4 regions of the Streptomyces sp. NPDC002779 genome follow, and region 1 is predicted to be linked to each of the others. Evidence: riboswitches for the same ligand, from Rfam matches in the RefSeq annotation. Region 1 holds a riboswitch; each other region holds the start of a gene.
The links. A riboswitch is a leader RNA that binds a small molecule or an ion and turns the genes downstream of it on or off. The one in region 1 is predicted to bind cobalamin.
Positions count from the first base shown of each region.

Region 2: another riboswitch for cobalamin. It lies ahead of ACFYW5_RS09240 (prenyltransferase/squalene oxidase repeat-containing protein); the one in region 1 lies ahead of ACFYW5_RS26260 (energy-coupling factor ABC transporter permease).
Region 3: another riboswitch for cobalamin. It lies ahead of ACFYW5_RS02115 (ribonucleoside-diphosphate reductase subunit alpha); the one in region 1 lies ahead of ACFYW5_RS26260 (energy-coupling factor ABC transporter permease).
Region 4: another riboswitch for cobalamin. It lies ahead of ACFYW5_RS22395 (cobalamin biosynthesis protein); the one in region 1 lies ahead of ACFYW5_RS26260 (energy-coupling factor ABC transporter permease).

Region 1 is NZ_JBIAQC010000010.1:3,080-10,388, reverse strand. Features, by position in the region: gene ACFYW5_RS26285 (class I SAM-dependent methyltransferase) at 1-194, opposite strand, end outside; tRNA gene ACFYW5_RS26280 (tRNA-Gly) at 437-506, opposite strand; gene ACFYW5_RS26275 (RidA family protein) at 549-998, opposite strand; gene ACFYW5_RS26270 (LysR family transcriptional regulator) at 1,070-2,005, shown strand; gene ACFYW5_RS26265 (hypothetical protein) at 2,101-2,310, shown strand; cobalamin riboswitch at 2,422-2,605, shown strand; gene ACFYW5_RS26260 (energy-coupling factor ABC transporter permease) at 2,635-3,342, shown strand; gene ACFYW5_RS26255 (energy-coupling factor ABC transporter substrate-binding protein) at 3,339-3,701, shown strand; gene cbiQ (cobalt ECF transporter T component CbiQ) at 3,708-4,457, shown strand; gene ACFYW5_RS26245 (energy-coupling factor ABC transporter ATP-binding protein) at 4,454-5,296, shown strand; gene ACFYW5_RS26240 (GNAT family N-acetyltransferase) at 5,356-5,895, shown strand; gene ACFYW5_RS26235 (cupin domain-containing protein) at 6,004-6,510, shown strand; gene ACFYW5_RS26230 (carboxylesterase/lipase family protein) at 6,511-7,309, opposite strand, start outside.
Region 2 is NZ_JBIAQC010000002.1:807,092-814,400, reverse strand. Features, by position in the region: one part of gene ACFYW5_RS09270 (IS5 family transposase) at 1-15, opposite strand, end outside; partial or broken gene ACFYW5_RS09265 (IS630 family transposase) at 657-779, opposite strand; partial or broken gene ACFYW5_RS09260 (transposase) at 986-1,144, opposite strand; gene ACFYW5_RS09255 (ferredoxin) at 1,156-1,431, opposite strand; gene ACFYW5_RS09250 (aldehyde dehydrogenase) at 1,434-2,891, opposite strand; gene ACFYW5_RS09245 (MBL fold metallo-hydrolase) at 3,010-4,035, shown strand; cobalamin riboswitch at 4,060-4,221, shown strand; gene ACFYW5_RS09240 (prenyltransferase/squalene oxidase repeat-containing protein) at 4,334-5,542, shown strand; gene ACFYW5_RS09235 (SCO2322 family protein) at 5,539-6,159, shown strand; gene ACFYW5_RS09230 (CbiQ family ECF transporter T component) at 6,152-7,300, shown strand; gene ACFYW5_RS09225 (ABC transporter ATP-binding protein) at 7,297-7,309, shown strand, end outside.
Region 3 is NZ_JBIAQC010000001.1:463,727-471,035, reverse strand. Features, by position in the region: gene ACFYW5_RS02120 (ribonucleotide-diphosphate reductase subunit beta) at 209-1,222, opposite strand; gene ACFYW5_RS02115 (ribonucleoside-diphosphate reductase subunit alpha) at 1,222-3,579, opposite strand; cobalamin riboswitch at 3,701-3,843, opposite strand; gene ACFYW5_RS02110 (GNAT family N-acetyltransferase) at 3,879-4,385, opposite strand; gene mctP (monocarboxylate uptake permease MctP) at 4,459-6,054, opposite strand; gene ACFYW5_RS02100 (DUF3311 domain-containing protein) at 6,051-6,305, opposite strand; gene ACFYW5_RS02095 (GntR family transcriptional regulator) at 6,873-7,309, opposite strand, start outside.
Region 4 is NZ_JBIAQC010000007.1:419,505-426,813, reverse strand. Features, by position in the region: gene ACFYW5_RS22410 (class II aldolase/adducin family protein) at 1-274, opposite strand, end outside; gene ACFYW5_RS22405 (anion permease) at 527-1,759, shown strand; gene ACFYW5_RS22400 (hypothetical protein) at 1,791-2,012, shown strand; cobalamin riboswitch at 2,219-2,361, shown strand; gene ACFYW5_RS22395 (cobalamin biosynthesis protein) at 2,482-3,423, shown strand; gene ACFYW5_RS22390 (cobyric acid synthase) at 3,420-4,931, shown strand; gene cobN (cobaltochelatase subunit CobN) at 4,928-7,309, shown strand, end outside.

The sequences.
Region 1 (7,309 bases):
AAGACATCCGTCGCGCCCCGCCGCTTGAACTCCCGGCTGTAGAAACCGGTGCCGCACGCCAGGTCGAGGACCGACTTGCCGGTCACGTCCCCGACCATGCCCAGGAAGCTCGGCACCTCCCCGTACCGCATCAGCGGCAAGGACTTGAACCCCTCGAATGCCTCGCCGATCCGGTCGTACTGCTGCACGCTCACGTGCTGCCCCCTTCTGCTCTTCCTCCGGTACGCGGCCCTGCCGGACCCCGCGTTCCGGGGCCCTCGGCCGTGGCAGCGAGTCTTCACCGGCGCGCTCGGCAGGCCGTACTGGCAGATGACACGAAGAAGTCGAGGGGGTGAGCCTCGGATCAACCAACAGACGTACGCCGGACGCCCGGACGGAGCATGCGCCGGACAACGCATGTGGCCCGCCCCGATGTTCGGGACGGGCCACATATCTGAGCGCCGGGCAGGCCTTGCACCTGCATCTCCCCGCAGGAAGCGGGGCGTCTTTCCTTGGACCACCAACGCAGAACCGGAGCGCCGGGCTCCCGGCGGACCGCTCAAGATCGACTATACAGCATTCCGGGATGCCGCGCCCGTCACCGGGACACCTCCCGGCGCGTCGCGCGGCTTTCCGGCCCCGCGCCGCGCGTACACCTCGATCTCGATCTTCATCCGAGGGTCGGCCGGGCCGCACATCAGCATCGTGGCGGCCGGGCGGACGTCACCGAAGCGGCGGCGCAGGGCCGGCCAGCACGGCTCGAAGTCCGCGCGGTCGGGCAGCAGGTAGCGCACCCGCACCACGTCGGCGAAGGTGCACCGCGCTTCCGCCAGGGCGGCTTCGATGGTGCGCAGGCACTGTTCGGCCTGTTCCACCACGTCGTCCGAGATCGTCATGGTGGCGTAGTCGAAGCCGGTCGTCCCGGACACATGCACCCGGTCGCCGTCCACCACGGCGCGGGCGTAGCCGATCTGCTCCTCGAAGGTGGAGCCGCTGAGGATCGCACGTCGCTCTGTCATGCGCCGACGCTAGGTGACCAGCAGGAATACGTCTAATACGACCATCGGCGCGAGCTGATATCTCTAGGCGTATGGACCGACCCGAACTGCCGCTCCCCCAGCTGCACGCCTTCGTCGTACTGGCCGAGGAACTCCACTTCGGTCACGCGGCCGCCCGCCTGGGCATCGCGCAGCCGCCGTTGAGCCAGCAGATCCGTCGCCTGGAGGAGAAGGTCGGCCATCCGTTGTTCCGCCGGGAGCCCGGCCGCGTCACCCTCACCCCCGCCGGACACGAGCTGCTGCCGGCCGCCCGGCGCGCCCTCGGCGACCTCGCGGACGCACTGGCCGCCGCCCGGGCCGTCGGCGCGGGCCGGGCCGGCCGGCTGCGCATCGGTTTCGCCGCCTCCCTCGCCCTGACCGTCCTGCCCCGCCTGCTCCGCGACTTCCGGCAGCGGTTCCCCGCCGTGCACCTGGACATCCGCGAGATGACCACCACCCCGCAGATCGCCGCCCTGCACGACGGGAGCCTCGACATCGGCCTGCTGCGGGAGCCCGATGACACCGACCCGGAGCTGGCGTTCCGGACGGTGCTCACCGAACCCTTCGTCGCCGTGCTGCCGTCCGCCCACCCCCTGGCCGCCCAACGCACGGTGCGTCCGGCGCAGTTGGCGGGCTCACCCTTCGTGCTGCTTCCCCGCGAGGCCGGACCGCTTCTGCACGACCGGATCACCGGCCTGTGCACCGCGGCGGGCTTCACCCCTCATGTCGTTCAGCACGCCGTGGAGTGGCAGACCGTGTGCGCGCTCGTCGAGACCGGTCTGGGGGTCTCCCTCGCCCCGGCCGGTATTCGCCGTATGCGGCTGAAGGGCGTCGCTTTCCGCGGGGTCGGGCCCGGCACCGCGCGCACGCGCGTCGCCGTCGCCTGGCGGAAGGGCGACGAGAACCCACTGGTGACCCACCTGCTGGAGACGGTCAGCGGGCCGGTCCGCGAGAGCCCGCACCGCCGGACGCCAGCCTCTTCCAGGTGAATTGCCCGGTCTGGTTGACTTCGAGGCGGGGGTGCGCGGTACCTCCCGATCGGGTTCTTACACGGTGTGGGCCCCGATGCCGAAGGAGAGCAGCCATGCGCGTACGCGTCACTCTCGTCCCCGCCGCCCTGACCGCCGCGGTTCTCGCCGCCGCCGGTGACGCCGCCGCCCACGACGCCCCCGGCGTGCATGTCTCCAACAACGCGCCCGTGGTCACCGTGGTCAACACCGTCGAGATCAACGACCCGCTGGAGGACGTGCTGGAGCACACCCTCAACTTCGGGGACGGCTACAGCTGGGACTGACCCCCCGCCCGCCCGGGAACCGGGCGCCGCCGGTGCGCGCCCCGGCGCGTGTGCGGGCGTGCGCCGTCCTTGCGCCCCTGGGGAGCGCTTGTCAGCCGACCTGATCAGGCACTACTGTCACCACGCCTTGGTGAACGGGAAATCCGGTGTGATGCCGGTGCGGCCCTCGCCACTGTGATCGGGAAGTCCGGCTCCGGCCCTCGCGGGCAGCCACTGGGTCCTCGGACCCGGGAAGGCGGAGTACGGGCGGTGTCACCCGTCAGCCAGGAGACCGGCCAAGGCGCGTCAACCATCCACGAGGTGCTGGAGAGGGTCTGCTGAGCCATGCACATAGCCGAGGGATTTCTGCCTCCGGCGCACGCCGTCGCCTGGGGCGTCGCGTCCGCGCCGTTCGTCGTCCACGGAGTCCGGTCACTCACCCGTGAGGTCAGGGAACACCCGGAGAGCACCCTGCTCCTCGGCGCCTCCGGTGCCTTCACCTTCGTCCTGTCCGCTCTCAAACTGCCCTCCGTGACCGGAAGCTGCTCCCACCCCACCGGCACCGGCCTGGGCGCCATCCTCTTCCGGCCGCCGATCATGGCGGTCCTGGGCACCATCACCCTGCTCTTCCAGGCGCTGCTGCTCGCGCACGGCGGCCTGACCACCCTCGGCGCCAACGTCTTCTCCATGGCGATCGTCGGGCCCTGGGCCGGATACGCCGTCTACAAGCTGCTACGGCGCTACGACGTGCCGCTGATGGGCGCCGTGTTCTGCGGCGCGTTCGTCGCCGACCTGTCCACCTACTGCGTCACCAGCGTTCAGCTGGCGCTCGCGTTCCCCGACCCGAGCAGCGGGTTCCTGGGCGCGCTCGGCAAGTTCGGCTCCATCTTCGCCGTCACGCAGATCCCGCTCGCGGTGAGCGAGGGACTTCTCACCGTGCTCGTGATGCGGCTGCTGGTGCAGTCCAGCAAGGGGGAACTGACCCGGCTCGGCGTGCTCCTGACCGACGGCAAGCGGGCCCGGACCGAGTCGAGCGAGGCGGTGGCCCGATGAGCCGCAACACGAAGATCAACCTGCTGCTCCTGCTGGCCGTGGCGCTGCTCGCGGTGATGCCGCTCGTCCTCGGTCTCGGCGACCACAAAGAGGAGCCCTTCACCGGCGCCGACGCCGAGGCGGAGACGGCCATCACCGAGATCGACCCGGACTACGAACCCTGGTTCTCGCCCCTGTACGAACCTCCCTCCGGGGAGATCGAGTCGGCGCTGTTCGCCCTCCAGGCAGCGCTCGGCGCGGGCGTCCTGTGCTACTACTTCGGCCTGCGGCGCGGCCGCAAGCAGGGTGAACAGCGGGCGCTGGAACGGGATGCCGTGGGCGCGCGGGGTGCCGGGGAGTCCGACCGCGAAGGGGTCTGATCCCCGGTGCTGCCGATCGACGCGGCGGCGCACAGCAGTCGCTGGCGCCGGCGCCATCCCGTGGACAAGGCCGTGCTCGGGCTCGGCCTGACCGTGCTCGCGATCTCCCTGCCGCCGTGGCCGGGCGCCGCCCTGGTCCTTGTGACGTCCCTGATCGTCCTGCTCGGTCCGGCGGGTGTGCCGGGCCGGAAGCTGTGGCGCGCCTACCGGGTGCCGCTGGGTTTCTGTGTGACCGGTGCGGCCACGCTGCTCGTCCAGGTGGGCGGGCCGCAGGGGTTCGTCTCCCTCGCCGACGACGGTGCGCTGCGCGCCGGGGAGTTGCTGCTGCGCACCTCGGCGGCCTCCCTGGGCGTGCTGCTGTTCGCGTTCACCACGCCGATGTCGGATCTGCTGCCCCGGCTGGTGAAGGCCGGGATACCGGCGGCCGTGGTCGACGTGGCGCTGGTGACGTACCGGATGAGTTTCCTGCTGCTGGACTCGATGCGCCGGGTCCGGGAGGCGCAGGCCGCGCGGCTCGGGCACACCACGCGGGCCGCGACCTGGCGGTCCCTGGGCGGGCTCGGGGCCACCGCCTTCGTGCGGGCCTTCGAGCGGGCCGTGCGGCTGCAGTCCGGGCTCGCCGGACGCGGCTACGACGGCACGCTGCGCGTACTGGTGCCCGAGGCCCGCGTCTCCGCCCGTTTCACGGCCGCGAGCTGCGCGCTCCTCGTCGCGCTGGCCGCCCTCACCCTCGTACTGGAAGGCCCCCTGTCATGAGCGAGTTGGTCGCCCTCCAGGGCGCGTCCTACGCCTACGAGGAAGGGCCGGTCGTGCTCGACGGGCTGGACTTCGAGGTGTGCGAGGGGCGGGCGCTGGCCCTGCTCGGACGCAACGGCAGCGGCAAGACCACGCTGATGCGGCTGCTGAGCGGCGGACTGCGGCCGCGCACGGGCCGGTTGACCGTCGAGGGGAAGCCGGTCTCGTACGACCGCAAGGGGCTGACCCGGCTGCGGACCACCGTGCAGTTGGTAGTGCAGGATCCGGACGATCAGCTGTTCGCGGCGTCCGTCGGGCAGGACGTGTCCTTCGGGCCGCTCAATCTCGGGCTCACCGACACCGAGGTGCGCGGGCGGGTCGAGGAGGCGCTGGCGGCGCTGGACATCACGGCGTTGGCCGATCGGCCGACCCATCTGCTCTCCTACGGTCAGCGCAAGCGGACGGCCATCGCGGGCGCGGTGGCGATGCGGCCACGGGTGCTGATCCTCGACGAGCCGACCGCCGGGCTCGATCCGGACGGGCAGGAACGGCTGCTCGCCACGCTGGAACGGCTGCGGGCGAGCGGTACGACGGTGGTCATGGCCACCCATGACGTCGATCTCGCGCTGCGCTGGGCCGATGACGCGGCGATGCTCACTCCGGGGGGCGTCCGCACAGGGCCCGCGCCGGAGATGCTGGCCCGCACGGATCTGCTGCGGGCAGCGGGGCTGCGGTTGCCGTGGGGGGTGGCAGCGGCGCAACTACTGCGGGAGCGCGGGTTGTTGGGCGATGGTGTGCCAGGTCCCCGTACCCCAGACGAACTCACCGCGCTGATCGCTTCGATCCCGGCCGACGGCTGACGTACCCCGGCGAGGAAAAGGGATTGCCGTGCGCGTCCGGCTCACGTTGGCTGGGCGGCATGGCTGAACTGCGTACCGATCACCTCCTCCTGCGCCGCTGGCGGGACTCCGACCTGGAACCGTGGGCGGCGATGAACGCCGATCCCGCCGTGCGGGAGCATCTGGGCGCGGCGCTGACCCGCGAGCAGAGCGACGCCTCCGTGGCGCGCTTCCTGGCCGAGTTCGACCGGCGAGGTCATGGCTGGTGGGCGGTGGAGGTGCGGGCCACGGGTGAGTTCATCGGCTTCGCGGGCCTGGACGAGGTGGAGGACGACACCCCCTTCGACGGGGTGGAGATCGGCTGGCGGCTCGCCCGTCCGGCCTGGGGGCAGGGGTACGCGACCGAGTCCGCCAGGGCGGTCCTGGCGTACGGCTTCGACACCCTCGGTCTGCCGGAGATCTTCGCGGTGACCACGGCCACCAACTTCCGTTCGCAGGCGGTGATGCGCCGCATCGGCATGACCCGCGTCCCCGAGCACGACTTCGACGATCTCACGGCACCGGCAGGGCCCCTGCGTCCGAACGTGGTGTACCGCAAGAGGCCGCCCGTCCGGGCCTAGGACTTTCGGCCCTCGTTCCACGCACCTCAAGATCATCCGTACGCCCGATGCCGCTCTCTCCGGGCGGGAGCCATCCTGCGGGTGGAGACCTGCCAGAAGGAGTTCATCATGTCGTACCCGGAAGTCCTCCAGTACCCGCAGACCCGCTACCACGGCGACAAGGGCGAGGTGAACGCCGTCTTCCGCCCGGCCGACACCCCGCCGGACATCTCCTCGCCCGGCGGCTCGACGCACTACCTCGTCACCAGCGTGTCGACCGGCGGCGAATTCGGCTTGTACAAGGCGGAGTTGGCGCCACGGTCCGCCGGGGCGAAGACGCACTTCCACAAGACCATCTCGGAGTCCTTCTACGTCCTCTCGGGCGAACTGGAGCTCTACAACGGCGAGAAGTGGGTCACCGGCCGCGCGGGCGACTTCCTGTACGTGCCGGCCGGCGGTCTGCACGCCTTCAAGAACGCGACCGACGAGCCGACGTCCATGCTCATGCTCTTCTCCCCCGGCGCCCCGCGCGAGGAGTACTTCGAACAGGTCGCGGAGATGGCACAGCGCGGCGGCGAAGAACTCAAGCGGTTCCGCATCCGCCATGACAGTTACTTCGTCGAGGACTTCCAGTAGTCACGCGGTCGTCAGCGGCAGGGGCGTGAAGGTGTGCCCTTCCCACAGGCGGCGGGACGCTTCCTCCGGGTAGGCGGTGACCGTGGGTTCGGTGTCGAGGAGCTGGACGAGACGCCGTTCGGTGTCGTAGGCGGGCCAGCCGGGGTCTCCTTCGGTGGCGAAGGCGGTCCAGGCGGAGCGGATGCGGGCGGACAGCGCCTCGGTCCCGTGGGAGGGCTCGGGGCCGATCAGCAGGGCGGCGATGCCGTCGTAGACGCCGAAGGTGAGGGGGATGTCCAGGCCGTGGCAGGCGCCCAGGGCACCGCCGCCCGCGGGGGCCGGCCAGGTCAGCTCGTAGACGTGGGCGCGTCCGCCGCCTGCCGCCTGCGCATCGGCCAGGTGCAGTGTGGGCATGCGGAACAGCCAGTCGGAGAGGACGAGTTCGAAGAGACGCTCGGCCGAGGCGTCCGGGAAGGCGGCGCGGTAGGTCCGGCCGGCGTCCGGGGTCGGCCCGAACAGGCGCAGGGCGGTGGCCGCGAGGGTGTCGTCCACCCGGCCGAGCAGACCGCGGAGCAGGAGGAACAGCCGGTACTCGTCCCGGGTGTGCCCGGCGATCAGGTCCACGTCCCGGGCGGCACCGCCCGCCAGCGCCTCCCACGGGGTGCGGGTCAGGACCTCGCCGTCGACGACCGGCGAGTACGGCGTCGAGGTGTGGGCGACCGCGCCCCAGCGGTCTGCGTACTCACGCATCCGGCCGCCCAGCGCCGCCCCCGCCTCGGGCAGCTTGCGCGGGTCCACGCCGGCCAGGTCGGCCACCGTG
Region 2 (7,309 bases), on a different contig from region 1:
CACCAAGCGTTCCACGATCAGCACGAACCCAGGCTACCGACCTCGCCAATTGAGACGACCTCTAAGGAAGAGAAGGCCGCGGCGTCCGACTGGCTGACTGGAGCGGCTGCAGCAGCAGGTGTGTGCGCAGGCTCCGGAATCGCAGCAGCTGCAGCCTGGGGCATCACAAAGGTACCGACGATCGAATAGACACACACGTCCAGGGAGAAGAAGGATGAGTCCAAGGCCGAGCGGAAGCCCCAACTTGCAAAAGTCGCAATGGATCACGGCTGCCTTCTGTGCGGTGGTTGCCGATCGTACTGCTTATCTCTGCGGACGGGTCGGTGTGGACGTACGTGGGAGTAGCTGGCACCGCTCTCGCTGCAGTGTCCTTGGCCGTGAGCGCAGCTAAGCGAAGTAGGCCATGAGCCACCGCAGGCCGACGCGGACCTGCGCACTCAGGCGGTCATGGCGGCAAGCCGCAACACGCTCTCCGGCTAAGGCCCCGGTTCGCGTTCTCGCCAACCGGGGGCCACACGTATAGACGCGGGGAGTATGCAGATGAGCCCAGCCAAGAAGCTGACGCTTTTTGTGGTGATAGGGATCCTGATGGCAGTTGCCCGTCAAAGGTCAAGTAGATGAAATAGTCAACGATATTGATTAGAACCCAAAGGGTTCTAATCGAGGGTGTAGCGGACGTGTGGGCCGCCGAAGTAGCCGCGGCCGATGTGCGGCTGCCGTTGGCGGCGGTGGAGGAACCTGCGGGTCTCGGCGGCGGGTTGGGCCTGGTCACGGGGCCTGCTGTGCATGGGCACCTTTTCCAACCTGCTGCTGACGCATGGCCGTTGGGCTGAGAGCATGATGAAGCCCCTGGTAGACGGCTTTTCGACCGAGAGAACTGTCTCCACCAGAGGCATCCTGTGTTCGTGTACCCGTCGGGCGCCCAACTCGCAGCAAGGTGCGGCCTGGGGCCCACGACGGCCTACCGCTACGTCACCGAGGCCGTTCGGGTGAGCAGGCCGCATATGCGGTCGGCGGTGCGGGTTGCTGCAGCCGCCAGGTCCTGGTCGAAGCCCACCAGCACGGTCAGTTCGGCAGTGATCTCGTCGGTCGGCCCGAGCGTCCGCAGGGTGTGCGGCATGGTTCGTGCGGCGTCCGAATGAACCTGGCCAAGCCCTACTGGTCCTCCGGCGGAAACACCGGCTCCCCGCTGCCCAGCAGCGTGATCACGATCGCCTCCACCGGGCACATCTCCGCCGCCGCCAGCACCTCCTCGTGGGCGTCCGTCTCCGGCTCGCACGGGTGGGACTGGCGGGCGGTGTCGAGCCGGAACGCGTCGGGGGCGCGGTGGACGCACTGGGCCGAGCCGATGCACACGGACCGGTCGACCTCGACATGCCAGCGGTCTCCCGCCCCCACGCCCGGCTCCGCTCGCGCGGGAGGTGCCCCCATCCCTACGCCTCCCAGCCCGCGGGGAGGTGGATCATCTTGTGCTCCAGGTACTCGCCGTACCCCTCGGGCCCGAACTCCCGCCCCAGACCGGAGTTCTTGTAGCCGCCGAACGGGCCAAGCATGTCGAGGCTGAAGGTGTTGACGGAGTAGGTGCCGGTACGGACCCGGCGGGCGACCTCGATGCCGCGCTCGACGTCGGCCGTCCAGACGCTGCCGCTGAGCCCGTACTCGGAGTCGTTGGCGATTCTCACCGCCTCGGCCTCGTCGCCGTAGGGCAGCAGGCAGATCACCGGCCCGAAGATCTCCTCCCGCGCGATCCGCATGGAGTTGTCGACGTCGCCGAAGAGCGTCGGCTCGACGTACCAGCCCCGGTCCAGGCCCGGCGGGCGCCCGCCGCCGGTGAGGATCTTGGCGCCCTCCTCCTGGCCGATGCGGATGTAGTCGAGGTTGCGGCGCTGCTGGCGCTTGGCGACGAGCGGGCCGACCTGCGTCGCGGGGTCGAGGGGGTCGCCGACGACGAGGGCGTTCGCGGCGGCGGCGAGGGCCTCGGCGAACTCGTCGTAGCGGGAGCGGGGCAGCAGGATGCGGGTCTGGGCGACGCAGGCCTGGCCGTTGTTCATCCAGGCCGCCGGGACGATGCCGGCCACCGCGGTGTCGACGTCCGCGTCCGGCAGCACGACCGCCGCCGACTTGCCGCCCAACTCCAGGGTCACCCGCGTCAGGTTCCGCGCGGCCACCTCCATCACGCGCTTGCCCGCGGCGACCGAGCCGGTGAAGGAGACCTTGTCGACGCCGGGGTGCCCGACGAGGTACTCGCTGACCTCGCGGTCGGCGGGGAGGATGGACAGGACCCCCTCCGGCAGCCCGGCCTCCTGGGTGATCTCGGCGAGCAGACAGGCGTCGAGCGGCGTCTCGGGGGACGGCTTGAGCACCACCGTGCAGCCGGTGAGCAGGGCGGGGCCGAGCTTGGCGGCGGCGACGAACTGCGGGACGTTCCAGGGCACTACGGCCGCCACGACCCCGACCGGCTCGCGCCGCACGAGGATCTTGCCGAGGACGCCGTCGCGGTGTTCCTCGTAGGTGAAGTTGCGCGCGACGGTGATGGCGGAGTCCCACACCATCATCGCGCCGAGCGCCTGCGCGAGGACGCTCCAGGAGTAAGGGGAGCCGTTCTCCGAGGAGATGACCCGGGCGATCTCCTCGTGCCGCACGGCGAAGGCGTCCTTGATCCGGGTGACGACCTCGATCCGCTCCTCCAGGGACATCCGCGGCCAGGGCCCTTCGTCGAAGGCCCTGCGGGCGACGGCGACGGCCCGGTCCACGTCGGCGGTGGACGCGTGCGGCACCCGCCCGATGACCTCTTCCGTGTGCGGTGAGACGACCTCGATGAAGTCCTTGCCGAGGGGATCGGTCAACTCCCCGCCGATGAACAGCTGTCCGTGTTCCACGAGCTCGGTCATGGCCGACGCCTCCTGCGGAGCTGAGCACTGTTTCTGACGCTGCACTGTTTCTGACGCTGCCTCAGAACTGATACCAGTTCTAGTTATAGTGGGCAATGACCGCGACGCGGAGGGGCAGATGACGAGAACCCACGATCACGGCGGGGGCGTTCGCTCCCTCCAGGTCCCCATCCCGGACAACCCGCTCGGCCACACCCTCGTCTACGTCGTCGACACCGACCGCGGGCCCGTGCTGATCGACACGGGCTGGGACGACCCGGCCTCCTGGGACACCCTCGCCGAGGGCCTGACGGCCTGCGGTACGTCCGTCGGTGAGGTCCACGGCGTGGTCGTCACCCACCACCACCCCGACCACCACGGCCTGTCCGGCGCCGTGCGCGAGGCCTCCGGCGCCTGGATCGCGATGCACGAGGCGGACACGGCGATCGTGCGCCGCGCCCGCTCGGCCGAACCCGAGCGCTGGTTCGCGTACATGGCGGCGAAGCTCACCGCGGCAGGCGCCCCCGAGGAGCATGTGGCCCCGCTGCGCTGCGCCCGCCGCCGTGCCCTGCCCGGCCTCTCCCCCGCCCTCCCGGACCGCGAGATCGTCCCGGGCGAACTCCTCGACCTCCCCGGCCGCCGGCTGCGCGCGATCTGGACCCCGGGCCACACCCCGGGCCACGTCTGCCTGCACCTGGAGGAGGAGCACCCCGAGCAACTCCCCGGCCACGGGCGCCTGTTCTCCGGCGACCACGTCCTGCCGGAGATCACCCCGCACATCGGCCTGTACGAGGACCCCGACGACACCACCGTCACCGACCCCCTCGGCGACTACCTGGACTCCCTGGAACGCGTCGCCCGACTGGCCCCCGCCGAGATCCTCCCGGCCCACCAGCACCCCTTCACCGGCGCGGAGGCCCGCGTGCGGGAGCTGCTCACCCACCACGAGACGCGCCTCACCGGCCTCCTCACCCTCCTCCGGGAACCCCTCACCGCCTGGCAGCTCGCCGAGCGCATGGAATGGAACCGCCCCTGGGAGCAGATCCCCTACGGCTCACGCACCATCGCGGTCTCGGAGGCCGAGTCCCACCTGCGCCGACTGGTGAAGCTGGGCAGGGCGGAGACGGTGACGGGGAGCGAGCCGGTGACGTACCGGGCCGTGTGAGGGTTCCGTAAGAGCCGGATGTACGGGCCGGTAGAGTGGCCGCGTCGTCATCACACCCGTACGGGGGGAAGCCGGTGCAATTCCGGCGCTGACCCGCAACCGTGAGCAGCCGAAGAAGCCTTCAGAAGACGAAGAAGCCGAAGAAGCTGCGAGCCGGACTGCCCCGCACGGGTACGTGAAACGGCTCACGTGCGTCGGCAGCCCGCCGCCGCACGGCACCGTCGAGGTCTGCGGAGCCGAGCCGCCCGGGGTCGTCCCGTGCTGCCCGGCTCCCCCCAGGGAGAGGCACCCGCCGATCATGAACGTCCGCCGCAGCGCCGCGGTCCTGGCCGCCACCGCCGTGATCGGCACGGCCACGCCCGTCATGGCCGCGTCCCCGTCACCGTCGCCGTCCGTGGCGATCCCCTCCGGTCTGTACGGCACCGCCGATCCGACGTACGACGGCGTCTGGCGCCAGTCGCTGGCCCTGATCGCCCAGCACAAGTCGGATGTGCGGCCCGCCGCCAAGGCCGTCGACTGGCTGCTCGGCCAGCAGTGCGCGAACGGCGCCTTCGCCCCCTTCCGCGCCGAGCCCGCCAAGGCCTGCGACGCCAAGGTCATGGTCGACACCAACAGCACGGCCGCCGCGGCCCAGGCCCTTGCCCTGGCCGGTGACGGCGACCACATGGACGTCGCCCTCAAGGCGGTCACCTGGCTCAAGAGCGTGCAGAACAAGGACGGCGGCTGGGGCTACACCCCCGGCGGCCCGAGCGACGCCAACTCCACGTCCGTCGTCATCGGCGCCCTCAACGCCGTGGGCCAGGAACCCGACACCACGGTCAAGGGCGGCAAGTCCCCCTACGACGCCCTGCGCGAGCTGGCGCTGCCCTGCGAGGACGGCGGCGCGTTCGCCTACCAGCCCGACAAGAAGGGCAAGCTCACCGCCAACGCGGACGCGACCGCGGCGGCCGTGCTCGGCCTGAAGGGCATGAGCATGGAGTCGGCGAAGGCGGCCGACGACACCGACCTGCGCTGCGCCGACGCCACCGAGCCCGACCGGGTCGCCGCCAACGGCGCCTCCTACCTCGCCGAGGCGATGAAGAAGGACAGCCACCTGATGTCCGCCCTCGCCGGTGCCGAGGACCAGCCCGACTACGGCAACACGGCCGACGCGGTCGTCGCGCTCGCCGTGACGGCCGGCCCGAAGGCGGCGGAGAAGCCGCTGACCTGGCTGGAGAAGAACTCCGCGGACTGGGCGAAGCAGAACGGCCCCGCCGCCTACGCTCAGCTGATCCTCGCGGCCGAGGCGGCCGGGGCGGACCCGCGTGCCTTCGGCGGCACGGACCTGGTGAAGCAGCTCAACGCCACCGGCCCCGAGCCGAGGACGCAGGCCACCGCGAAGGCCGCCGAGAAGGCGGAGGACGACGAGGACGGCGTCAGCGTCTGGTGGATCATCGGCGTGGGCCTGGTCGCGGGCATCGGCGTCGGCTTCCTGTTCACCGGCCGCAACAAGGGGCAGCAGCTGTGACACGCCGGGCCTGCGCACTGCTGCTGGCCGTGCTCGCCCTGTGGGCCGCGGCCCCCTCGGCGCAGGCCGCCGGGTACCGCTACTGGTCCTTCTGGGACCGCGACGGTTCGTCCTGGACGTACGCCACCCTGGGCCCGTCCACGACGGTCCCCTCGGACGGCGACGTCCAGGGGTTCCGCTTCACCCTGAGCGAGGACTCGTCGGACGCGGCGACCCCGCGCGGCACGGCGTCCTTCGGGGCGATCTGCGCGCGGACACCGGCCCGGGACGGCGAGAAGCGGGTGGCCCTGGTGATCGACTTCGGCACCAAGACGGAGTCCCCCTCGGGAGATACCCCGCCGAAGCTCCGCACGGCCTGCGCGCGGGTCGGCGAGGACGCCACCACGGCGGATGCGCTGGCCTCGGTCGCCAAGCCGCTCCGCTACGACTCCAACGCCCTGCTGTGCGCCATCGCGGGCTACCCGAGCGCGGGTTGCGGCGAGAAGGTGGCGAAGTCGGCGCCCGAGAGCACGGAGCAGACGGACGGCCCGTCCGTGGGCCTGTGGGCGGGCGTAGCGGGCGTGGCGACCCTGGGAGCGGCGGCAATCTGGCAGGCACGCCGACGCGGGCATGGGTAAGGCGCCCAGCCGTTCGGGGCGCAGCGGCACCCAGCATGCGCCGGTGGGCGAACCCACCCCGCCCAGGCCCACGCCCCGCGTCCCCCTCCACCCCGGTGCCTGGTGGCTCTGGTCCCTAGCCCTCGGCACCGCCGCGACCCGTACCACCAACCCCCTCCTCCTCACCCTCCTCATAGCCACGTCCGCCTACGTCGTCGTGACCTGCCGCCAGAACACCCCCTGGTCCCGCTCCTACAACGCCTTCGTCAAGCTCGCCCTCGCCGTCATCCTCATCCGCCTCGCCTTCGCCGTCGTCCTCGGCTCCCCCATCCCCGGCACCCACACCCTGGTCACCCTCCCCGAGATCCCCCTCCCCGACTGGGCGCAGGGCATCCGCCTGGGCGGCCGGGTCCACGCGGAGGGCATCGTCTTCGCCCTCTACGACGCCCTGCGGCTGGCCACCCTCCTCATCTGCGTGGGCGCGGCGAACGCCCTCGCCAACCCCACCCGCCTCCTCAAATGCCTCCCGGGTGCCCTGTACGAGATGGGCGTCGCGGTGGTCGTGGCGCTCACCTTCGCCCCGAACCTCATCGCGGACGTCCAGCGCCTACGGGCCGCCCGCCGCCTGAGAGGCCGCCAGGACAAGGGAATCAGGGGCCTGCTCCAAGTGGGCCTGCCCGTCCTGGAGGGCGCCCTGGAACGCTCGGTCGCCCTCGCCGCCGCGATGGACGCCCGCGGATACGGCCGTACCGCCGACGTCCCGCCCGCCGTACGCCGTACCACCACCGCCCTCACACTCGGCGGCCTGCTCGGCGTCTGCGCCGGGACCTACGGCGTCCTGACGCCGGAGGGCGGCACCTACGGCCTCCCCGTCCTCCTCGCCGGGCTCACCACCGCCCTCGTCGGCCTGCGCCTGGGCGGCCGCCGAGTCACCCGCACCCGCTACCGCCCCGACCCCTGGGGCGCGCGGGCCTGGCTGGTGACGGCGTCCGGGACGGCGGTCGCCGCGCTCATGTTCCTGGCCGAGGCCCGGGACCCCGCGGCGCTGGAGCCCGGCGTGATCCCCCTGACCGCCCCCACCCTGCCCCTCTGGCCCGCCGCGGCGATCCTCCTCGGCCTGCTCCCCGCCGTCCTCGCCCCCACCCCGAAGGAGCCGTCGTGATCCGCTTCG
Region 3 (7,309 bases), on a different contig from region 1:
AGCTGGCAGTAATTCGATGGTGTACGGCAGTCCTGCCACTGTCAGGAGTGTCTGCCTGGTACGACGATTACCTCATGGACGCATTCCTCGGAACTCTGACCGTGACCGTTCTCCTCTTTCTGCTCGCCGCCCCGGCGCTCGTGGGCCTGCGCCACGAGCGCCGGACCGACCGCCAGCTCCGGCAGGCCGGTGCTCAGCAGGCCGGTGCTCAGAAGTCCTCGTCCAGGTCGACCGTGCCCTCCACCGCGACCTGGTACGCCGAAGGGCGCCGCTCGAAGAAGTTGGTGAGCTCCTGAACCCCCTGCAACTCCATGAAGGAGAAGGGGTTCTCCGAGCCGTACACCGGGGCGAAGCCGAGCCGGGTCAGCCGCTGGTCGGCGACGCACTCCAGGTACTGCCGCATCGAGTCGGTGTTCATGCCCGGGAGGCCGTCACCGCACAGGTCGCGCGCGAACTGCAGCTCGGCCTCGACGGCCTCCCGCAGCATGTCGGTGACCTGCTGCCGGAGCTGGTCGTCGAAGAGCTCCGGCTCCTCCTTGCGGACGGTGTCGACGACGTCGAAGGCGAAGCTCATGTGCATCGACTCGTCGCGGAACACCCAGTTGGTGCCGGTGGCCAGGCCGTGCAGCAGGCCCCGGCTGCGGAACCAGTAGACGTACGCGAAGGCGCCGTAGAAGAACAGGCCCTCGATGCAGGCGGCGAAGCAGATCAGGTTGAGCAGGAAGCGGCGGCGGTCGGCCTGGGTCTCCAGGCGGTCCAGCTTCTCCACCTCGTTGATCCACTTGAAGCAGAACCCGGCCTTCTCGCGGATGGAGGGGATGCTCTCCACCGCGTCGAAGGCCGCCGCCCGGTCCTCCGGGTCGGGGAGGTAGGTGTCCAGCAGCGTCAAGTAGAACTGGACGTGCACGGCCTCCTCGAAGAGCTGGCGGCTCAGGTACAGCCGCGCCTCGGGGGAGTTGATGTGCTTGTACAGCGTCAGCACCAGGTTGTTCGCCACGATCGAGTCACCCGTCGCGAAGAAGGCGACCAGCCGGCCGATCAGGTGCTGCTCGGAGGGTGTGAGCTTGGCGAGGTCGGTGACGTCCGAGTGGAGGTCGACCTCCTCCACGGTCCAGGTGTTCTTGATGGCGTCCCGGTAGCGCTCGTAGAAGTCGGGGTAGCGCATGGGGCGCAGGGTCAGCTCGAAGCCCGGGTCGAGGAGATTCTGGTTACGGGTAGTCATTACTGGCAGGCCTCGCAGGACTCGGGGTTCTCAAGGGAGCAGGCGACGGCCTCTTCGGAGGTCGCCTGCTGGACGGGGACGGTGGCCTGGGCCGCGCGGGCGATGCGGGTCGCCGGGCGCGAGCGCAGGTAGTACGTCGTCTTCAGCCCGGACTTCCAGGCGTACGCGTACATCGAGGAGAGCTTGCCGATGGTCGGCGTCTCCAGGAAGAGGTTCAGGGACTGGGACTGGTCCAGGAACGGGGTCCGGGCCGCGGCCATGTCGATCAGTCCGCGCTGCGGGATCTCCCACGCCGTGCGGTACAGCCGCCGTACCTCCTCCGGGATCCACCCGAAGTCCTGCACCGAGCCGTTCGCCTCGCGCAGCGCCTCGCGGGTGCGGGCGTCCCAGACGCCCAGCTCCTTCAGCTCCCGCACCAGGTAGGAGTTGACCTGGAGGAACTCGCCGGACAGCGTCTCGCGCTTGAACAGGTTGGACACCTGCGGCTCGATGCACTCGTAGACGCCGGCGATGGAGGCGATGGTGGCGGTGGGCGCGATGGCGAGGAGGAGGGAGTTGCGCATCCCGACCTCGGCGATCCGCTCGCGCAGCGCCGACCACCGCTCGGGCCAGGTGAGTTCGGTGTCGTAGTGGTCGGGGTGCAGGACGCCCCGCGCGGTACGGGTCTTCTCCCAGGCCGGCAGCGGGCCGTTGCGCTCGGCGAGGTCGGCGGAGGCCTCGTAGGCGGCGAGCATCACGCGCTCGGCGATCCGGGTGGAGAGCGCCTTGGCCTCCGGCGAGTCGAAGGGCAGCCGCAGCTTGAAGAAGACGTCCTGCAGGCCCATCGCGCCCAGGCCCACGGGGCGCCACTTGGCGTTGGAGCGGCCCGCCTGCTCGGTCGGGTAGAAGTTGATGTCGACGACCCGGTCGAGGAAGGTGACGGCCGTACGGACCGTCTCGTCCAGGCGTTCCCAGTCGATGCCGCCCTGGTCGACGAAGGCACCGAGGTTCACCGACCCCAGGTTGCAGACCGCGGTCTCCCCGTCGTCGGTGACCTCCAGGATCTCGGTGCAGAGGTTGGAGGAGTGGACCACATGGCCCGGCAGGGCGGTCTGGTTGGCGGTGCGGTTGGCGGCGTCCTTGAAGGTCATCCAGCCGTTGCCGGTCTGCGCGAGGGTGCGCATCATGCGGCCGTACAGGTCACGGGCGGGGATGGTCCGGCGGGCGAGCCCGCCGGCCTCCGCCTTGCGGTACGCCGCGTCGAACTCCTCGCCCCACAGGTCGACCAGCTCGGGCACGTCGGCGGGGGAGAACAGGCTCCACGGCTCGTCGGCGTTCACCCGGCGCATGAACTCGTCCGGCACCCAGTGCGCGAGGTTGAGGTTGTGCGTACGGCGGGCGTCCTCGCCGGTGTTGTCGCGCAGCTCCAGGAACTCCTCGATGTCGGAGTGCCAGGTCTCCAGGTAGACCGCGGCGGCTCCCTTGCGGCGGCCGCCCTGGTTCACGGCGGCGACGGAGGCGTCGAGGGTCTTCAGGAACGGGACGATGCCGTTGGAGTGCCCGTTGGTACCGCGGATCAGCGAACCCCGGGCGCGGATGCGGGAGTACGACAGCCCGATGCCGCCGGCGTGCTTGGAGAGCCGGGCGACCTGGTGGTAGCGGTCGTAGATGGAGTCCAGCTCGTCCTTGGGGGAGTCGAGGAGGTAGCAGGACGACATCTGGGGGTGCCGGGTGCCGGAGTTGAAGAGCGTGGGGGAGGAGGGGAGGTAGTCGAGACGGCTCATGAGCCGGTAGAGCGCGGCGACTTCGTCCAGCGCGCGGACGGTGTCGTCCTCGGCGAGACCGGCGGCGACGCGGAGCAGGAAGTGCTGGGGGGTCTCGACGACCTTGCGGGTGAGGGGGTGCCGCAGGAGGTACCGGCTGTGCAGGGTGCGCAGTCCGAAGTAACCGAAGCGGTCGTCGGCGCCCGGGTCGACCAGCGCGTCCAGGCGCTCGGCGTGGATCCGTACGAACTCCGCGGTCCGGTCGGCGATGAGTCCCTCCCGGTGGCCGACCGCGACCGACCCGGTGAAGGACGTGACGCCCTGGGAGGCGGCCTCCTCGCGGATGCCGAGGGTGAGCAGCCGGGCGGCCAGCCGGGAGTAGGCGGGGTCCTCGGAGATGAGCCCGGCCGCCGCCTCGGTGGCCAGCTCGCGCAACTCCGCCTCGTCCGCGCGGGCGGACCGGCCGCGCAGCGCGGCGGCGGCGACCCGGCCGGGGTCGGCGTCGGGGAGGTCGGCGGTCAGCTCGGTCAGGGTCCGCAGCAGCGCGGTTCCGGGACCGTCGGTCTCCACCTGGGCGGCTGAAGCTGAAGCCGGGTCGGCTGGCGCGATGGTCACTGGGGGCTCTCCCTCGCTCGGCACGGGGCCTTGCGGAGGGCAGGAGGCAGCTCACGAGCGCACGGGGCGTCGCGTCCACCGGCCCATTCCTCGAGGCCCGGACGTCTGGCACCCGGACCGGACGGCCGGGTGCGCTGTCGGCAGGTCCTCGGACTGACGATCGGGCACGGATGTGCCCAAGTACACCGTTGCGGGACAGTTCCGGATTCGCACCGGATTCCCCTGCGGCGACAGCGAGCACGAGCATACATCTTGTGCCGCCCCGCGATGTCACCCCCAGATGTTGTGTCGCGTCGGCTTCAGAGCGTCAACTCATAGGTGAGGAGAGTGAAGTCGCCGTGCTCCGGGATGGGGTTCCAGTCGCGTTCCGGGGCGCGCCGGAAGCCGAGGCGCTCGTAGATGCGGTGGGCGGTGTGCATCAGGGCCTGGGTGGACAGGACGATGCCCGTGCACCCCGTCGTCGTGCGCGCCCGGTCGACGCAGGCGCGCACGAGGGCTTCTCCCACGCCCCGGCCGCGGGCCGCGTGCGCCACCGCCAGCATGCGGATCTCCGCCTCCCCGGGGCGGGCGAGATCGGCCATGGGGCCGCCGGCCGGCACGAAGGTGACGCCGCCGAGGAGCCGGTCGCACTCCGCGGCCACCAGGACCTCGGCGGCCGCCGCCCGCTTGGCGACAGCGCGGAGTTCACCGAGGTACCAGTCGGCCTCGCCGAAGGTGAGGAGGCCGTCCTGGAGGTAGGCGCGGGCGGTGATCTCGCCCAGTTCGTCGTGTTCGGCGGGTTCCACCGGCCGGATCTGGAAGTCCATGCGGTCAAGTGTGGACGACGACGGGCCGCCGATGTCCTGCATTTCGGCGGCCCGCTGCGGGTGGGGTTCCCGGTCAGGGAATCGGCTTCAGTTCCTTCTGCACGCCCGGATCGCCCGCGTCCGCCGTGTAGTCCTCGGGGCTCGTCTCGTCGATGCCCTCGGGGGCCTTCGCCGCCCTCAGGACGAAGGTAAGGACCACGGTGACGACCAGGTTCAGCACGAACGCCGTCAGGCCGATGTAGCCGATCTCCCCGATGCCGGGGATCTCCTTCGACGAACCGCCGAAGTGCTTCTGCGTCGGCGAGGCGACACCGTACGCCGCCACCGTGCCGTAGAGCATGCCGACCGCCCAGCCGCCGAGCAGCGCCCAGCGGTGGAACCAGCGGGTGAACAGGCCGCCGACCAGGGCCGGGAAGGTCTGCAGGATCCAGATGCCGCCCAGCAGCTGGAAGTTGATGGCGACCGTCTTGTCCATCGTCAGGACGAAGGCCAGCGCGCCCACCTTCACCAGCAGGGACACGATCTTGGAGACCTTGGTCTCCTGCTGCGGGGTGGCGTCCGGCCTGATGAAGTCCTTGTAGATGTTGCGGGTGAAGAGGTTCGCCGCCGCGATGGACATGATGGCCGCCGGCACCAGGGCGCCGATGCCGATCGCCGCGAAGGCCACGCCCGCGAACCAGTCCGGGAACATGTTCTCGAACAGCTGCGGGATCGCCAGCTGGCCGTTGTCCACCTTCACCCCGGCCGCGATCGCCATGAAGCCGAGCAGCGCGAGCAGACCGAGCATCAGCGAGTACAGCGGCAGGATCGTGGTGTTGCGGCGGATCACCTCACGGCTCCCGGAGGAGAGGGTCGCGGTGATCGAGTGCGGGTACATGAACAGCGCCAGCGCCGAGCCCAGCGCCAGGGTGGCGTACGTCCACTGGCCGGCCTCCGGTGGGACGAGACCGCCCACCCCGGTGGTGGTGAACTTCTCGCCCGCGTCGGCGAAGATGTCGTCGAACCCGCCCAGCTTGATCGGGATGTAGATGATCGCCACCGCGATCACCAGATAGATCAGGGTGTCCTTGACGAAGGCGATCAGCGCCGGGGCGCGCAGCCCCGAGGAGTAGGTGTACGCGGCCAGCACACCGAACGCGATCAGCAGCGGCAGGTCCTTGATGAACCAGTTGGTGTCCTCCCCGCCGCCGACGCCCATCACGTCCAGCACCGCCTGGATGCCGACGAGTTGCAGCGCGATGTACGGCATGGTGGCGAGGATGCCGGTCAGGGCCACCGCCAGCGACAGGCCCTTGGAGCCGAAGCGGCCGCGCACGAAGTCCGACGTCGTCACGTACCCGTGCTTGTGGGAGACCGACCACAGGCGGGGCAGGAACGTAAAGATCAGCGGGTAGACCAGGATCGTGTACGGCACCGCGAAGAAGCCCGCCGCGCCGGCCGCGTAGATCGCCGCCGGGACCGCCACGAAGGTGTACGCCGTGTACAGGTCGCCGCCGAGCAGGAACCAGGTGACCCAGGTGCCGAACGACCGTCCGCCCAGGCCCCATTCGTCGAGGCTGTGCTCGTTCTCGGCCTTGCGCCAGCGCGCGGCGAGGAAGCCCATGACCGTGACGGCCAGGAAGAAGAAGATGAAGACGGCGAGTGCGACGCCGTTCACGCCGTCGTTCACTTGCCGCCTCCACGACGTGCGCGCTGGTCACGCTGCCACAGCTTGTACGCGACCATCGTCAGCGCGGTCGACAGGACCACCCAGGCCATCTGGTACCAGTAGAAGAACGGGATGCCGATGAAGGCCGGGTCGGTTTTCGCGTACGACCCGACCCACAGCATCGCCACGAAGGGCGCGAACAGGCAGAGGGCGATGACGACGCGCGCGGGCGTCACCACCGGCTCTCCGCTCGCCTCTGGGGCTTGTGACATCTGACGGCTCCGTCCCCTCGCTGATCACCTGAAAACGCGCAGGCAATCTAGGTCACGGTGTCGCAGAAACGGAACCCCTCGTCCGTATATCGGTCCGGCCAACTGGCCTCAGCAGCACCGGAAACCCTGGCGCGGGTCCGACTCCTGCCGGTCCGTCCGCATCCGCTCGAAGGAGCGGCGGCGGGAACAGCCCGGCCGGGGCGACGATCGAGCCGAGGGCCGCGGCGATCATCCAGGCGGCGGAGACGTCCGCCCCGCGGGCCGGCGCGAGTACCGCCCAGCCGGTGGCGCCGACCAGTCCGACGAGGGTCCATGACGATGGTTCGAGTGTTCGCGGTGCGCACCGGGTCGTCCTCCCGTCCATGCGATGACGGGGAGGACCGTAGTGCCGGAAGGGAAGGGGCGCTGTACCGCGGGCGCTGACTCGGTCGAAGCTTCAACCGGCTTATTACTACGGCCGCTCAGCCTCGCCACGCTGTGTTGTCCCGGGGGCGCCCCCCCCAGCCCCCGGCCGACGCCGCTGCCGCCCGGGCTCACTCCTGCGGCCGCTTCAGCCTCGCGACGGCACTACTCCTGCGGCCGCTTCAGCCTCGCCACGAACTTGTAGCGGTCGCCCCGGTACACCGACCGCACCCACTCCACCGGCCGGCCGTCCCGGGCCAGGGAGTGGCGGGAGAGCATCAGCATCGGCAGGCCCACGTCCGTGCCGAGCAGGCCCGCCTCGCGGGGTGTGGCCAGCGAGGTCTCGATGGTCTCCTCGGCCTCGGCGAGATGGACGTCGTAGACCTCGGCCAACGCGGTGTAGAGGGACGTGTACTTCACCAGGCTGCGCCGGAGTGCCGGGAAGCGCTTGGCGCTCAGGTGGGTCGTCTCGATCGCCATCGGCTCGCCGTTGGCCATGCGCAGGCGTTCGATGCGCAGCACACGCCCGCCCGCGGTGATGTCGAGCAGACCGGCGAGGCGGTCGTCGGCGGTGATGTAGCCGATGTCCAGCAGCTGCGAGG
Region 4 (7,309 bases), on a different contig from region 1:
TGGGCCGCAGCTTTCCGAGGACCCGGCGCCCGGACAGGTCGACGCCCGTCACGTCCTCGGGCGTGAGCCGGTCGTACGGCACCCCCGTGGGGGTGACCAGGACCGTGTCACCGACGCGTACCGAGACGTTCCCGGACGTGCCCACCACCAGACCGTCGGACACGGTCCGGCGGGCCGTCGCGACCAGTTCCTGCCACGCGCGCGCCTCCTCGGGGCCCACGCCCTCCGGCCATGACTCCCCCGCGCCCCGCCGGTTCTCTCGCTGCTCAGCCATGCGGCGATCCTGCCAGCCGACGCGCCCGGCTTCAGGGGTGACCAGGATCTCTTTCACGGCCCCTGAGCCCGCTCCGGAAGGTCGCCCGGGGCTCCCGGCCCTTGGGGCGCCTGAAGCCTGCGGAGCCGCATGGAACCGACGCAAGACGGAACGCCTTGTTCAGACACCCCGTAGCTCACCCCAGTTCACCTTCCGTTCACTCAGGTTACTTACGTTCGTCCAGCCAATGACCTCGAACGATTGCCTGGGTAAATGGAAAACTTCTCGCTGATCCTCGCGATTGTGGTAATAACCGCACTCGCGTTCGATTTCACGAACGGTTTTCACGACACCGCCAATGCGATGGCCACGACCATCTCGACCGGTGCCCTCAAGCCCAAGGTCGCGGTGGCCATGTCCGCCGTGCTGAACCTTGTCGGCGCGTTCCTCTCCGTGGAGGTCGCCAACACGATCTCCAAAGGTCTCGTGGACGAGACCGGCATCCGTCCCGAGGTCATCTTCGCCGCGCTGGTCGGGGCGATCCTCTGGAATCTGCTGACCTGGCTGGTCGGTCTGCCCTCCAGCTCCTCGCACGCCCTCATGGGCGGCCTGATCGGCGCGACCATCGCCTCGGCGGGCGTCGGCGCGGTCCACGGCGACGTGCTCGTCACCAAGGTCCTCATCCCGGCGATCGCCGCCCCGCTGGTCGCGGGCCTCGCGGCGATGCTCGCGACGAAGCTGATGTACTCCCTGGGCAAGAAGGCCGACGGCAGCCAGTCCTCCGAGAAGGGCTACCGCGCCGGCCAGATCGCCTCCGCCGGCCTGGTCTCCCTCGCCCACGGCACCAACGACGCGCAGAAGACGATGGGCATCATCACCCTCGCCCTCGTCGCCGGCGGCACCCTGGCGCCCGACTCGGACCCGCCGATGTGGGTCATCCTCTCCGCGGGCGTGGCCATCGCGCTCGGCACCTACCTCGGTGGCTGGCGGATCATCCGCACCATGGGCAAGGGCCTGACCGACCTCCAGCCGCAGCAGGGCTTCGCCGCCCAGACCAGCGCGGCGACGGTCATCCTGGCCTCCTCCCACCTCGGTTTCTCCCTCTCCACCACGCACTCCGTCTCCGGTGCGGTGATGGGCGCGGGCCTCGGCCGCAAGGGCGGCGTCGTCCGCTGGTCCACGGCGACGCGGATGTTCGTCGCGTGGGGCCTGACGCTGCCGGCCGCGGCGCTCGTCGGTGCGCTGGCCGAGTGGGTCACGAACTTCGGCCCCTGGGGCACGGCGGTCGTGGCGGTGTTCCTGGTCGGCTCCAGCGCGGCCATCTGGAAGGTGTCCCGCCGCGAGATCGTCGACCACACCAACGTCAACGAGACCGAGGAGCCCGCGGGTGTCGTGACCACGGCGATGGCGGCCGTCACGCCGCCGCCCGCCGGCCCGGTGACCGAGGAGCTCGCGGCGACGATCCCGGCCCCGGCCGGGGGCCCGACGCCGTCGGCCCGCGTCTGACCCCCGACCGGATACTCAAGGAAGCAGCATCATGAAGATCGACTGGGCGGCTCTCGGCTCCGTCTTCGGCGTCAGCCTCGTGGTCACCGTGGCCCTGGTGGCCCTGTTCACCCTCGGCATCGCGGGTCTGACGCGGCGCGAGCGGGCCGCGGAGCAGGGGGGCTCCGCGGGACTGGCGGTCACCGGCGCGTACGCGTGTTTCGCGGCGTGCGCGGCGGCTGTGGCGTACGGGATCTATCTGATCGTGGTCTGACGCGCCTCGCGCGACGGGCTCGCGCCCTGTTCCGGTGCCCCTTACGGGGTGTTCGGGGCAGGGCGCTTTCGCGTACGCGCGCGGTCGCGCAAGGCACTTGCGGGCAGTCGGCCGGGGGCGGGTGACCCCAGGGGCCAACCCCGCCCGGCCGGACCCGGTGTGGGCCTCAGCACACTCTCCTCTCGCAGGTCAACAGCAAGTTGACGGCTGTTCCGGGCCCGTGGTGGACTGCCGGAGCCATTTACGGCGGCAGGAGAGGAAGCCGGTGCGATTCCGGCGCGGTCCCGCCACTGTCACCGGGGTAGGAAGCCCCGGGAGCCAGGAACTCTCACCGCCGGTCTAGTCGAACCAGGGCGTGGACACCCTGAGTGAGGACATATCGCCATGCGCGGCTGCCGTCTGACACAGGCTCCGAGATGCACGACCCCCGACGCCGGGGTTCCGGCCGACCCGTCGGCCGGCTGAGCCGATGCGGGCCGATCGCGTCTTCGCGTACGGCGCCGCCGCCGGCCTCCTCGGTGACCTGATCCTCGGCGATCCCCGCCGCGGGCATCCGGTCGCCGTGTTCGGGCGGGCCGCGAGCGCCGTGGAACGGCGGCTGTGGCGGGACGACCGGGGCCGGGGCGCGCTGCACACCGCCGTGTGCGCCGGTGGCGCCGTCGCCGTGGGTGCGCTCGCCTCCCGTGCGGTACGCCGCTCCCCCGCCGCTTCCGTCGCGCTGACCGCTGCCGCCACCTGGGCGGTGGTCGGGGGGACTTCGCTCGGGCGGGAGGCCCGGACCGTCGGGCGAGCGCTGCGGGCGGGGGACGTCGAGGCGGCGCGGGCGCGGCTGCCGCATCTGTGCGGGCGGGATCCGCAGGCGCTGGACGCCGACGGGATCGCGCGGGCGGTGGTGGAGTCCGTCGCCGAGAACACCTCCGACGCCGTCGTGGGAGCACTGGTGTGGGGGGCCGTGGGCTCGGTGCCGGGGCTCCTCGGGTTCCGGGCGGTGAACACCCTCGACGCCATGGTCGGCCACAAGTCGCCCCGTTACCGGCGCTACGGCTGGGCCTCCGCCCGCCTCGACGACGTCGCCGGGTGGCCCGGGGCGCGGCTGACCGCCGTACTCGCCGCCGTCGCCGGAGGCGATCCCCGGGGTGCGGTGCGGGCCTGGCGGGCTGACGCGGCGCGGCATCCGAGCCCCAACGCCGGGCCCGTGGAGGCGTCGTTCGCGGGGGCGCTGGGGGTGCGGCTCGGGGGGACCTTGTCGTACGGCGGACGGATCGAGCACCGGCCGGTGCTGAACGGGGAAGGGCGTGCTGTGGAGGTCGGGGACATCGAACGGGCCGTACGGCTGTCCCGGCGGGTGAGCTGGCTGGCGCTGGCGGTCAGCGTCGTCGCGCGCCGCGTCGTGGCGGGGAGGCGGTCATGAACGGCGGAGGTCTCCTGGTCGCCGGTACCACCTCCGACGCCGGCAAGAGTGTCGTCACCGCCGGGATCTGCCGCTGGCTGGTCCGGCAGGGGGTGAAGGTCGCGCCCTTCAAGGCGCAGAACATGTCGCTGAACTCCTTCGTCACCCGCGAGGGCGCCGAGATCGGCCGGGCGCAGGCCATGCAGGCGCAGGCCTGCCGCGTCGAACCGACCGCGCTGATGAACCCGGTGCTGCTCAAGCCGGGCGGCGAGCAGAGCAGTCAGGTCGTGCTCATGGGCAAGCCGGTGGGCGAGTTGAGCGCGCGCGGCTATCACGGCGGGCGGCAGCAGCAGCTCCTCGGGACCGTGCTCGACTGCCTCGCCGAGCTGCGGGGCACGTATGACGCCGTGATCTGCGAGGGGGCCGGTTCGCCGGCCGAGATCAATCTGCGGCGCACCGACATCGTCAACATGGGCGTCGCGCGCCGCGCCGGGCTGCCCGTGCTGGTGGTGGGTGACATCGACCGCGGGGGCGTCTTCGCCTCCTTCTTCGGGACGGTGGCGCTCCTCTCCCGGGAGGACCAGGAACTCGTCGCCGGGTTCCTGGTCAACAAGTTCCGCGGTGACGTCTCGCTGCTGGAACCCGGCCTCGACATGCTGCACGACCTCACCGGGCGCCGCACGTACGGCGTCCTGCCCTTCCGGCACGGGCTCGGCATCGACGAGGAGGACGGACTGCGCGTCTCCCTGCGCGGGACCGTGCGGGAGTCCGTGGTCGCCCCGCCCGTCGGCGCGGACGTGCTGCGGGTGGCCGTCTGCGCGGTCCCGCTCATGTCCAACTTCACCGACGTCGACGCGCTGGCCGCCGAGCCGGGTGTCGTCGTGCGGTTCGTGGACCGGCCGGAGGAACTGGCCGACGCCGACCTCGTCGTGGTCCCCGGGACCCGGGGCACGGTGAAGGCGCTGGAGTGGCTGCGCGCGCGGGGGCTCGCCGACGCCCTCGTGCGCAGGGCCGCCGAACAGCGGCCCGTGCTCGGCATCTGCGGCGGCTTCCAGGTGCTCGGCGAGCACATCGAGGACGACGTGGAGAGCCGCAGGGGCCGCGTCGAAGGGCTCGGCGTCCTGCCCGTACGGGTGCGGTTCGCGCGCGAGAAGACCCTCACCCGGCCGGTGGGGGAAGCCCTCGGCGAGCGGGTCGAGGGGTACGAGATCCACCACGGGGTCGCTTCCGTCGCGGGCGGCGAGCCCTTCCTAGACGGCTGCCGGGTCGGGCAGACCTGGGGCACGCACTGGCACGGATCGCTGGAGTCGGACGGTTTCCGCCGGGCGTTCCTGCGGGAGGTGGCGGCCGCCGCGGGTCGCCGCTTCGTACCGGCCCCCGACACCTCCTTCGCCGCGCTGCGCGAGGAACAGCTGGACCGGCTGGGCGATCTGATCGAACAGCACGCGGACACCGACGCGCTCTGGCGGCTCATCGAGTCGGGCGCGCCGCAAGGACTGCCTTTCATTCCACCGGGAGCGCCCGCATGAGCACAGTGTTGTTGTTGTCGACCGCCGACACGGATCTGCTGGCGGCCAGGGCCGCGTCCGGCGCCTCCTACCGGATCGGCAACCCGACCCGCGTGGACGTCGCCGCGGAACTGCCCGCGCTCATCGCGGGCGCCGACATCGCCGTCGTCCGGCTGCTCGGCGGCAAGCGCGCCTGGGAGGACGGGCTCGCCGCGCTGAAGGCGTCCGGCATCCCGACGGTGCTGCTGGGCGGAGAGAGCGTCCCGGACGCCGAGTTGATGGCCGAGTCGTCGGTGCCCGCCGGTGTGGTCGCCGAGGCGCTGCGGTACCTCGTCGAGGGCGGCTCCGCCAACCTCACCGAACTCGCCCGGTTCCTCTCCGACACCGTGCTGCTGACCGGCGAGGGTTTCCTGGAGCCGCAGCAGATGCCGGAGTACGGCGTCCATGGCTCCCGCACGCAGGAGAGCGGCCGCCCGACCGTCGGCGTGCTCTTCTACCGGGCCCATGAGCTCAGCGGCAATACCGCGTTCGTGGACACGCTCTGCGACGCCATCGAGGCCCGCGGCGCCAACGCCCTTCCGGTGTACTGCGGTTCCCTGCGCGGCGCGGACGCGGGGCTGTACGAGATCCTCGGCCGGGCCGACGCCCTCGTCGCCACGGTCCTCGCCGCCGGCGGCACACACGCCTCCCAGGCATCGGCCGGCGGCGACGAGGAGGCGTGGGACATCGGAGCCCTCGCCGACCTCGACATCCCCGTGCTGCAAGGGCTCTGCCTGACCTCCTCGCGCCGGGCCTGGGACGAGTCCGACGCCGCCCTCTCCCCCATGGACGCGGCCATGCAGGTCGCGATCCCGGAGTTCGACGGCCGGCTGATCACCGTGCCGTTCTCCTTCAAGGAGCAGGGCCCCGACGACGTCCCGGTGTACGTCGCCGACCCCGAGCGGGCCGCGCGCGTCGCCGGAATCGCCGTACGGCACGCCCGGTTGCGGCACAAGCCGAACGCCGAGAAGAAGCTGGCGCTCGTCTTCACGGCCTACCCGACCAAGCACTCCCGGGTCGGCAACGCGGTCGGTCTCGACACGCCCGTCTCGGCGGTGCGGGTCCTGGACGCGCTGAAGGAAGCCGGGTACGGGGTGACGGAATACCCGTCCGAGGGCGACGAGTTGATCCACCGGCTCATCGAGGCCGGCGGCCATGACGTCGAGTGGCTGACCGAGGAGCAGCTGGCCTCCGCGCCCGCGCGAGTGCCGCTGGCGGACTACCGGGCGTGGTTCGACCGGCTCGACCCGCAGCTCAGGGACGCCATGCTGGAGGCGTGGGGCGAGCCGCCGGGCTCGCTGTACGTCGACGGGGACGACATCGTGCTCGCCTCCCTGCAGTTCGGGAACGTCGTGGTCATGATCCAGCCGCCGCGCGGCTTCGGCGAGAACCCGATCGCGATCTACCACGACCCGGACATGCCGCCGTCCCACCACTACATGGCGGCCTACCGCTGGCTGGAGAACTCGTTCGGCGCCGACGCGATCGTCCACATGGGCAAGCACGGCACGATGGAGTGGCTGCCGGGCAAGGGGCTCGGGCTGAGCGGAGGCTGCGCGCCGGACGCCGTACTCGGTGAACTCCCCCTCGTCTACCCCTTCATCGTCAATGACCCCGGCGAGGGCACCCAGGCCAAGCGGCGCGGCCACGCCACGGTCGTCGACCACCTCGTACCGCCGATGGCGCGCGCGGACACCTACGGTGACCTGGCGAAGCTGGAGCAGCTGCTCGACGAGTACGCGCTCGTCTCCGACCTGGACCCGACGAAGGCGCCGGCCGTGCGCGCGCAGATCTGGACGCTGGTGAAGGCGGCCGAGCTCCATCACGACCTGCATGTCGACGAGCAGCCGGACGACACCGAGTTCGACGAGTTCGTCATGCACATCGACGGCTATCTGTGCGAGATCAAGGACGTGCAGATCCGTGACGGCCTGCACATCCTCGGCGGCGGTCCGGTCGGTGAGCCGCGGGTGAACCTGGTGCTCGCCGTGTTGCGCGCCGCGCAGGTGTGGGGCGGGAAGGCGAACGCGCTGCCCGGACTCAGGGCGTCCTTCGCGGCCCATTTCGGGCTCAGCGAGAAGGAGTTGCTGGCCGAGCCGGGCGCGCCGCTGAAGGTGCCGGTGGAGCTGTCGGACCTGGTGGAGGGGCCCGCGCGTACGGCCGCCGACGCGATCGATCTGCTGGAGCAGCTGTGCCGCCGGGTGGCGGAGGGCATGGAGGAGCGGGACTGGGAGGCCGCCGCGGTCCCCGCTCTCGTGCGCGAGGTGCTCGGCACCGAGCTGCCCGAGGCCGTCGCCGTGCTGGAGTTCGCCTGCGACGAGGTCGTGCCGCGGCTCGCGCGGACGACCGACGAGATCGGG